Regions from separate parts of the Ligilactobacillus sp. ESL1201 genome, predicted to be linked through region 2. Evidence: predicted binding sites of a transcription regulator. Region 2 holds the regulator's gene; the other holds the start of a gene.

Region 1 (5,021 bases), 760 kb from region 2:
CTCACTACGATCGTAATGGTACTGTCAGCGCGGCCGTTTATCACAAGCGCGTGGGCGGCGTTTACCAAACATCACGCTAATATGGACACCTTGGTGGCGCTAGGAACGGGCACGGCCTATCTTTATAGCGTGTATGCGCTGTTGGCCGCCAAGGAAGTCTTTTTTGAAAGTGCTGCTTTTGTGATTGCGTTTGTTTTATTAGGACAGGTGCTGGAAGAAAAGATGCGCAATAACGCCGCAGGTGCACTGACTAAATTGTTGGACTTACAGGCTAAAGAAGCGGAAGTTCAGCGGGGAACGGAATTTGTCAAGGTTCCCGTTGATCAAATCGCGGTCGGCGATCTGATCCGGGTCAAACCGGGAGAAAAAATCGCTGTCGATGGGGTCGTTACGAGTGGAACGTCGAGCGTTGACGAGGCGATGGTCACCGGGGAAAGTTTGCCGGTCACTAAAACTACCGGTGCTACCGTGATCGGGTCTACGATCAACCAGACGGGGACTTTTGTTTTTCAGGCCCAAAAAATCGGCAAAGACACGATGTTAGCGCAGATCGTCGACTTGGTCGGTAAAGCACAAAACAGTCACGCGCCGATCCAAAAATTAACGGATAAGGTAGCCGACGTTTTCGTGCCGGCAGTCGTGATCTTGGCCATTTTGACGTTTTTAGTCTGGTACGTTGCATTGGGTGCCAGTGTGGTCAAGGCTTTGTTATTTGCGGTCTCGGTTTTAGTGATCGCTTGTCCGTGTGCCTTGGGACTAGCGACGCCTACTGCTTTGATGGTCGGAACTAATTTAGGTGCTAAGATGGGAATTTTAATCAAAGACGGGACAGTTTTAGAAGCCGCTAACGATGTTCAAACGGTCGTATTTGATAAGACCGGAACGCTGACTAAGGGGACCCCGCAAGTTACTGATGTGGTCGGCCCCAAAGATGAGGTATTGAGTTTAGCGGCCAGCTTAGAGGCTAATTCGGAACATCCGTTAGCCGCAGCGATTATGACGCGGGCCCAGGAATTGCAGTTAGAACTGCAGTCGGTAACGGATTTTCAGGCGCACGAAGGTCAGGGCGTGACCGGCAAAATTGCGGGCCAGGCAGTTTTTGTCGGTAGGTCTGATGCGGAAATGAATGCAGAGCTGAAAACTAAGTTAGTAAAGCTGCAGGCCGCGGCTAAAACGGTGGTCTTGGTGGGTAAAAATGAACAGGTCATTGGCTTGATCGCCATTCAAGATGAGCCTAAAGAAAACGCGGCAGCTGCACTGACGGCTTTGAAAAAGCGGGGCCTGAAAACCGTGATGCTGACTGGCGATAATCAGCGGGTAGCGGCTACGATCGGCAAGCAAGTTGGGATCGAACGCGTGATCGCGCAAGTGTTACCGGCGGATAAAGCCGCACAGATCGAAAAGTTACAACAGGATGGTAAGGTAGCGTTTGTCGGTGACGGGATCAACGACGCACCGGCATTGACTACGGCAGACGTCGGGATCGCGATGGGTTCCGGCACGGACGTAGCTTTAGAGTCCGGAGGGATCGTGTTGGTCAAAAACGACCTGATGGATGTTTACCGGGCACTAGAGTTGAGTAGAAAAACGTTTAATCGTATCAAATTGAATTTATTTTGGGCGTTTATCTACAATATTTTGGGCATCCCGGTGGCGGCCGGGGTATTTGCGGGCTTCGGACTGGTGTTAAGTCCGGCGCTGGCAGGACTAGCGATGGCGTTTAGTTCGCTGTCGGTGGTCACGAGCTCGGTGCTACTAGGAAAAAACAAGCTGCGGAAAGCGGCGCTTAACAGTCGAGGACTAGCCTAGGTCAGCAATAAGTCGGTTTAGGACTTGTTGTTGACCGTAGCTAGACACAGACTGTTGCCGCTTGGAGCGCAATTAGACAAGCTGTGAGGCAAGCCGCTTAGCAGTCGTGGACTAAGGGCACGGCGAAACAAATCCTGTACTTGGATTTGATTTGACGTGTGCTTAGGACCCTAGACTGCTGGCTTGCCGAGCGCAATTAAGCAAGTTGTGGAGCGACCCGCTTAACAGTCGCGAGTTAGTCTAACTGATGTTTAGTTGATAAAGTTTACTGTATACACCATATATAGTAAATTTTATTTTTTAATTTCCACATATTGTATTTAGGCGCTAACTGCACTACAATGGTGGGTGGAAATGGCGGTGTTAAAAATGGAAGCAACGAGTGTTGAAACTAAAAAGGTGCGGGCCGATTTTCCCGCGGAGGTCAGTAAACGTGATGGCGCAGTTTTGCCATTTCACAGCTATAAGTTAATGTACATACTGGAAAAATTAGGATTGGCAGCCGTGAGTGCTGAATTGTTGGCGGCTTTTAAATGGGAGGATCGTCAGCAAGTGACGACCGCGCAGATCGCCCAGCAATTCGTGACGGTTTTACAAAATGCCGGCTATGACAAAGAGGCGCGGCAATTTCAAGAGTACCGCAAACAAGACGAACAGCGCTGGCAAGAACAGACTGATCCGAGTTTGCGGTTGCAGCGCCTGCAGGGTAAGGACCCGACGTTAGTCAACGAAAATGCTAACAAGGATAGCGACGTTTTTAACACGCAACGTGACCTGACTGCGGGTGCCGTGGGGAAAACTCTGGGATTAAAGATGATGCCAGAACACATCGCTAAGGCTCATTTACGCGGCGACATTCACTATCACGACTTGGATTACACGCCGTGGAGTCCGATGACTAATTGTTGTCTGATCGATTTTAAAGAAATGCTGACCAATGGTTTTCAAATCGGTAACGCGGCGGTAGAAAGCCCGCATTCGATTCAAACTGCGACGGCTCAAATGGCCCAGATTATCGCAAACGTTGCTTCCAGCCAGTACGGTGGTTGTTCGGCAGACCGGGTCGACGAAGTGCTAGAGCCATTTGCACGCAAAAATTACGATAAGCATTTGGTTGAAGCGGCCGAACTGACGGAAAAAAAGGACAAACAGGAACGCTACGCGCAAAAACGAACTAAAAAAGATATTTACGATGCGATGCAGGCCTTAGAATACGAGATCAACACCCTGTTTTCTTCACAGGGACAAACGCCGTTTACGACACTCGGGTTTGGTCTAGGGACTTCATGGATCTGCCGCGAGATTCAAAAGGCAATTTTACAGATCCGGATTCAGGGCTTAGGCAAAGAAAAACGGACTGCGATTTTTCCTAAGCTGGTATTTACCCTGAAAAAGGGACTGAATTTAGCGCCGACAGACCCGAATTACGACATTAAAGAGCTGGCCGTCGAGTGTGCGACTAAACGGATGTACCCCGATATTTTGATGTACGACAAGATCAAAGAGATCACAGGCAGTTTTAAGGCGCCGATGGGTTGCCGCTCGTTTTTGCAGGGTTGGCGGGATGAAAATGGTCACGAAGTCAATGCGGGACGGATGAACTTAGGCGTCGTGACCGTCAACTTACCGCGGATCGCCTTGGAATCTCACGGCGACCAACAGCTTTTCTGGCAGATCTTTGCCGAAAAAATGCAACTCGCTAAGGACGCGTTGGAATTTAAGGTTCGAAGAGTGCTGGATGCAACGCCTAAAAATGCGCCGATTCTGTATCAGTACGGTGCGTTTGGCAAGCGCTTGGCTGAAGACGGCGACATCAACAGCTTATTTAAAAACGAGCGGGCGACAGTTTCGCTGGGATATATCGGTTTATACGAAGTCGGGACGGTCTTTTACGGGCCTAACTGGGAACACGACGAACAGGCGCACGAATTTACCCTGAGCATTGTGCGCGAAATGGCCACTAAGTGTCAGGAATGGTCGCAAGAAACGGGCTATCACTTCAGCGTCTATTCCACGCCCAGCGAGTCGTTGACCGACCGGTTCTGTCGTTTGGACACGCAAAAATTTGGTAAGATCAAAGACATCACTGCTAAAGAGTACTATACCAATAGTTTTCATTACGACGTGCGCAAACACCCGACGCCGTTTGAAAAGTTGTCGTTTGAAATGGACTACCCTAAATATGCCGCTGGCGGGTTTATCCATTACTGTGAGTACCCGAACTTGCGCCAAAATCCGAAGGCGCTGGAAGCAGTCTGGGATTGGGCCTATGATAAGGTGGGTTATTTGGGAACTAATACGCCAATCGACCACTGTTATCAGTGTGGTTTTCAGGGAGAATTTAAGGCGACGGCTCGTGGGTTTGAATGTCCGACTTGCGGCAATCACGACCCGCGAACCTGTGATTGCGTCAAGAGAACATGTGGTTATTTAGGTAACCCGTTGCGCCGGCCGATGGTCCACGGCAGACACGCGGAAATTGCGGCGCGGGTCAAGCACATGCAGCCCAGCGATGTTGCCGATGAATGATAAAATTAGGATCAACATCAAAGGAAAAGTAGATTTTGTGGCGCCGGAACGGTTACATCCCAAGGATACTAAGCCCAAAAAAGCACACAAACGCCGGCGGCAACCTAAAAATCCCGCACCAAAAGAATGGCTGGCGCGGGACTTATCGCAAAAATATATTGCTTCGTACAAACCGTTTAACTTCGTCGATGGTGAGGGAGTACGCTGTAGTTTGTACGTGAGCGGTTGTTTATTTGCCTGTCCGGGTTGTTACAATAAAGCCGCGCAGAATTTTACCTACGGGCAGCCTTACACGCAGGAATTAGAAGACCAGATCATTGCCGATCTCGGGCAAAGTTACTGTCAGGGACTGACTTTGTTGGGGGGAGAACCATTTTTAAACACCCCCGTGTGCTTGCAGTTGGTTCGGCGAGTACGCCGCGAGTTCGGGCACACTAAAGACATTTGGTCGTGGTCGGGCTACACGTGGGAGGAATTGCAACAAGAGTCGACCGACAAATTGGCACTGCTGCAAATGCTGGATATTTTAGTCGATGGTCGTTTTATTGAAGAACAAAAGGACTTGACACTTCAGTTTCGGGGCAGCGCTAATCAGCGGATCATCGACGTGCCACGATCGTTAGCCCAAAACCGCATCGTGTTATGGGAAAAGTTGTTGCATTAGCTTGGATGTAAGTGTGAAT
Region 2 (5,021 bases):
CGCGTTTTTCTAGTGCGACCTGTTTTTGTTGTTGTACCAATTTAGCCGTCGGTGAGTACAAAACTTCGATTTGGTTGCCGCTGAGTGTCAGTGTCGGAAAATAGCCCGGCATAAACGTTTTTTCACCGGCCGCCAATTCCTTTTTAAACGTCACAAACTCGTATAATTTACTGCTGGCCCGCAACACATCTTCTGTGGTCAGCTGCTCACGGTGAGCCTGTAAAAAGTGTGCCACGTCCGGATCATTTAGTACCGCTTGGCGTAGCCGCTTGTAGCGCGCTCCCCAGTTGTTAGTTTGCAACTGTTTAGTCAATTCCTTGCCCAGATTCTCCATACTTCACCCCCTGCTTAGTTTTGCTGGTGTTTTTGCTTTAGTTGAGCCAGTCGTTGTTGTAATTCCGTTTGTAATTCCCGTGAAACGCTGTGCTGTTGGACCGGCTGTTTTTCGTTAGCCCACTCAGGCAGTTTTTCTTTTTGGATTATCTTTTTGGTCCGCCGTTTAGGACGCGTAAATTGCTGTGTTTTATCTTGCTGTCTGCGCACTTCTTGCATCGCTTGAGCGGCCGTGGTGATCTTTTTTTTCGACCAATCTGCCGCAATTTTTTCAAAATAATTCTTATTCATGCTGGCATTATCCTGGTCGCTTAGCAGGTAATGAATTAAGACGTTCAACACCTCAGCGGGCAATTTTTGCTGCTTGACCATGTTCATTACCGCGTATTTTTCCGCATCGGTGACCGCCACGTTAGTCTCTTGTTTGAGCACGGCTAAAAATTCTAAGGGACGGTAACTTCGACAGGCGGCTAACAACTGGGCATCTTCTTGGTTGCCTTCAGTCGGTGAACTAGTCACCTGTTTATTAGCACTTTTTGGTTGGACCTGGGGGTTTTGTAGTTGAAATTCAAAATTACGGTGCGCCAGTTGCTTAAAGTACTTAAAATTCACCTGGTTACTTTTTAGATCGACTGCTTGCTCTAGTAACTGGACTAGTTCAATTTCACCCAAGCCATACAACAAGCTCACGGTTTTGATCGTCTCCAAGTGTGCCAATACATCTTCTTGGTCGACAAAGGATTTAGCCAGTAATTGTTTAAAAAATTGCAGATCCAGTTGGCTTTTTTCATCAGCTATCCGGGGCAGGGATGGTGTCGCAGATCGTGGGTGTTGCACCGTCGCTCTTTTTAATAAGGTTTGCTGTGACAAAGTGAAAACGTCTAAAAATGACTGCGTCACCTCTTTAGCCTGACCGTAATTAAAACTGGGCGGGCATAGCGTATGTTGCAGCCTGTTAAACGTCGTTTGCCCGACCGTTTCAAATAATAAAGTACTCAACAAATCGTCGGCAAAAAATGCCGGAGCCGTCAGTGGTTTTTGAACCTCATAAAGAGTTAATTTACCCAAACGGTCAGTTTGTTGAAAAGAACGCAGCAACCCCAACCCTTCTAGCAAACTGCGGGCCGCTAAAAATTCCTGTAACCCCAGCGACAATCCCGTTAACAACACGGTATTCAACGAGCGCTTAACGAGATCCGGGTGCGCCTGTCCTTTTTGACTCAAAAAAACGTAAGTGCCGTAGGCCGCGGTACTCATTAACGGCAAGTAAAGATCGACTAAAACTTGTTGATCAGCGGCGTTTAACTGACTAGCGGCAATTACTATAAAACTGTCTTTAGGAGAAATTTCCCTTAGTTCTTGTTTTGTCATTTGACTCCTCCTAAAGTGTGAACTTAATCATTTTTGTGGGCGTCTCGTTTCATCAGTTCATCGACTTCGGCCGTAAACGAACCCATATCCTTAAATTCGCGGTAGACACTGGCGAAGCGAATATAAGCAACGTCATCGGTCTCGGCTAGCTCGGCCATCACGTATTGCCCGATCAGCTGGGTCGAGACCTCATTTTCTCCCCTACTGCGAAGCTGATTTTCGACCCGATCGACTATCGCGGTCAAACGATCCATTCCCACCGGCCGCTTTTGTGCCGCCTGCATGATCCCTTTTAGGACCTTGTCGCGTTTAAATTGTTCCCTGTCCCCGTTTTTTTTGATCACTAATAGCGGGGTTACCTCTAAGCGTTCAAACGTAGTAAAACGAAAACCACAATGTTCACATTCCCGGCGTCGTCTAATTGCCCGCCCGCTATCTGCCGGACGACTATCGATGACCCGCGAACCACTTTGATGACAGTGGGGACAAACCATCTTGTTCACCTCGAATAAATTAATTAAATTTTAACACATAGTTGCTGACAGTGGGGACAAAAATGAGTCCCCCGCTGTCCGACTTTGATCTTAGCGATCGGCGTTTGACAGCGCGGACACGGTTGGCCTTTTTTACCGTAGACACATAGCTGTTCTTGAAAAGAACCGCTGTGAGCGAAAGCATCGGTAAAAGTAAAGATCGTCGTCCCGTGCGCCGCCACCGCTTTTTTTAATTCCAAGATAATATTATCGTGCAATTCTTGTGCTTGCGCGCGCGTCACGGAACTACAAGGCGTTTGTGGGTGCAGCTTAGTTAACCACAAAACTTCATCGACGTAGATATTGCCTAATCCCGCCACCAGCGTTTGGTCCAGTAATGCCGGTTTTAACATTTTCTTTTTCTTAGTCAACGCCCGGTAAAAGTCGTTAACGTTAAACTGTTCGGGTGTAGGTTCCGGACCGAGCTTTTTTAGCGCTGGTAAGTCGTTTTCCGCTCCCGTGGTCATTAACTGCATCCGCCCAAATTTACGCACGTCATTATAACGCAACTGGCTGTGATCGGTCAGCTGAAATACCACGTGCGTATGTTTATCTAACGGAGCGGTAGCACTTTTAACACTATACTTGCCTTCCATGCGTAGGTGCGAAACCATCGTTAGCTGGTGAGAAAAGCGAAAAAGCAAGTACTTGCCCCGCCGGTCGATTTTTTCAAAGGTCTGTCCTTGCAACGCTGTGACAAATTGCTGTGGGTCTCCTTGAATGATCTTCGGGTATAAGATATCGATATCTTGGATCTTTTTTCCCAGTACTAAAGCACTTAAACCTCGTCTGACTGTTTCTACTTCTGGTAATTCAGGCATAGTTTCTCCTTTTATTTAGCATCAAACCATGTTTTACCGTGGGCACAATCAACTTTTAAGGGAACCTGCAGCGAAACCGCAGAGTCCATCACTTGTTTCACCGTTTTGGTAAATAGTTCTAATTCTTCCGGTGGAACTTCAAAGATCAGTTCGTCATGTACCTGTAGTAACATCTTGGTTTGCATCTTTTTTTGCGTTAATTCTTTTTGCATATTAAGCATGGCAACCTTGATTATATCGGCCGCGCTGCCTTGGATCGGACTATTCATCGCCGTTCTTTCCGCGAAGGAACGCACGTTATAATTTTTATGGTTAATGTCTGGCAAATAGCGCCGCCGGTGAAAAATCGTTTCGACGTAGCCATTTTTTCGGGCACTAGCAACGATTTGTTCCATGTACTTTTTAATACCGGGAAAGGCTTCAAAGTAAGACTCGATAAACTGCTTAGCTTGTTTACGCGTGGTCCCGATATTTTGAGCCAAACCGTAATCGCTAATACCATAAACGATCCCAAAGTTGACCGCCTTAGCCCGCCTGCGCATCAACGGCGTCACTTGCTTAGGATCCGTTAAGTCAAAAATTTTCAGCGCGGTCCTAGTATGAATATCTTCTCCTTGCAAAAAGGCTTCTTGCATGTGCTGGTCTCCCGAGATATGCGCCAATACCCGTAATTCGATCTGCGAATAATCGGCCGAAAAGATCTGCCAGCCGGGCTTTTCAGCCACAAATGCCTGCCGGATCTGGCGTCCTTCCGCCAGCCTGACCGGAATATTTTGCAAATTAGGATCGACCGAAGACAATCGGCCCGTCGTAGTTAAGGTCTGAGTGTAGCGTGTATGAGCCTTTGAATCACTTTCAAAGACCACTTTTAACAACCCCTCAATGTATGTCGATTGCAGCTTGGCTAACTGGCGGTATACCAAAATATGGTCAACGATCGGTGACATTCCCTGCAATTTTTGCAAAACGGCGACCGCCGTGGAATAACCCGTCTTCGTTTTTTTTATAACAGGCAATTTTAATTTTTCAAATAAGATATGCCCTAATTGCTTAGGAGAATTGATGTTGAACTGCTCGCCAGCTTCCCGGTAGATCTCCTGTTCGATCTGTGCCAGCCGTTCCTTAAATTCGCTTTGCATCTCCGTTAACCGCTGAGTGTTTACCGTGATCCCCGCAATTTCCATTTGTGCTAATACCCGTGCTAAGGGGCGTTCGATGTCTAAATACAACGGTGTTTGCTGGTTAGCGGCTAACTGTTTCATCAGCTCTTCTTTTAACGCAGAAATCGCTAAAACCTTGTGACACAAGTGGTCTAATAACACTTGCGCGTCGCTAGGAAACTGCTTTTTAGCTCCTTTGCCGTAAAAAACTTCGTCGGACTGGATCTGAGTGTAGCCGTGTTCTTGTGCTAAACTTCCTAAGTCATCGCTGTTATCGGTATTATTAAGTAAATAAGAGACCAACAGTAAGTCAAAATCGACTCCTTCTAAGTCGACTCCCAGCCGGTGTAACCCGACGTAGGTTCTTTTACTATCAAAAACATCAACTTTAACGTCAGAAGACGCCAACATTTCTTTTAGCGGCGTTTGTTGTAATAAAGTGACATCGGTAGCGGCGTAAAACTGCTCGCCCACCTGACAAGCAAATCCCTTAAAAGATGCTAAGTGGTAATTACTGCCGTCCATTTCCAAGTAAAAAGTCAACCTACTAGGATGCAGTTCAGTTAATTTCGCCAGGTTAGCAGTCGTTAGTAAAGTAAACGGGATTTTAGTTATTTCACCCGCAGCTTTTTGATCTGCCACCGGTGCCAAAAAACTCTTAAAGTCCATTTCCTGGTAAAATTCACGCAAGGCAGCATCGTCGCTTCCCTGCCAGAGCGTAGCGGCAACACTGACTTTAAGCGGAGCATCTTTTCTAATCGTCGCTAGGTCCTTGCACAAAAAAGCCGTTTCTTGATCTTCTT

The links. The regulator NrdR, encoded in region 2, represses ribonucleotide reductase genes. The targets are predictions, from matches to a motif close to ACACNATATATNGTGT.
Region 1: a site for NrdR is predicted at 2,084-2,099, ahead of nrdD (anaerobic ribonucleoside-triphosphate reductase). Genes of this name have one in related genera too.

The regions. Positions count from the first base shown of each region.
Region 1 is NZ_CP196362.1:1,931,479-1,936,499, reverse strand. It holds gene ACSYSK_RS09330 (copper-translocating P-type ATPase) at 1-1,809, shown strand, start outside; gene nrdD (anaerobic ribonucleoside-triphosphate reductase) at 2,164-4,338, shown strand; gene nrdG (anaerobic ribonucleoside-triphosphate reductase activating protein) at 4,331-5,002, shown strand.
Region 2 is NZ_CP196362.1:1,174,977-1,179,997, forward strand. It holds gene dnaI (primosomal protein DnaI) at 1-334, opposite strand, end outside; gene ACSYSK_RS05955 (replication initiation and membrane attachment family protein) at 349-1,704, opposite strand; gene nrdR (transcriptional regulator NrdR) at 1,728-2,198, opposite strand; gene mutM (DNA-formamidopyrimidine glycosylase) at 2,222-3,058, opposite strand; gene polA (DNA polymerase I) at 3,070-5,021, opposite strand, start outside.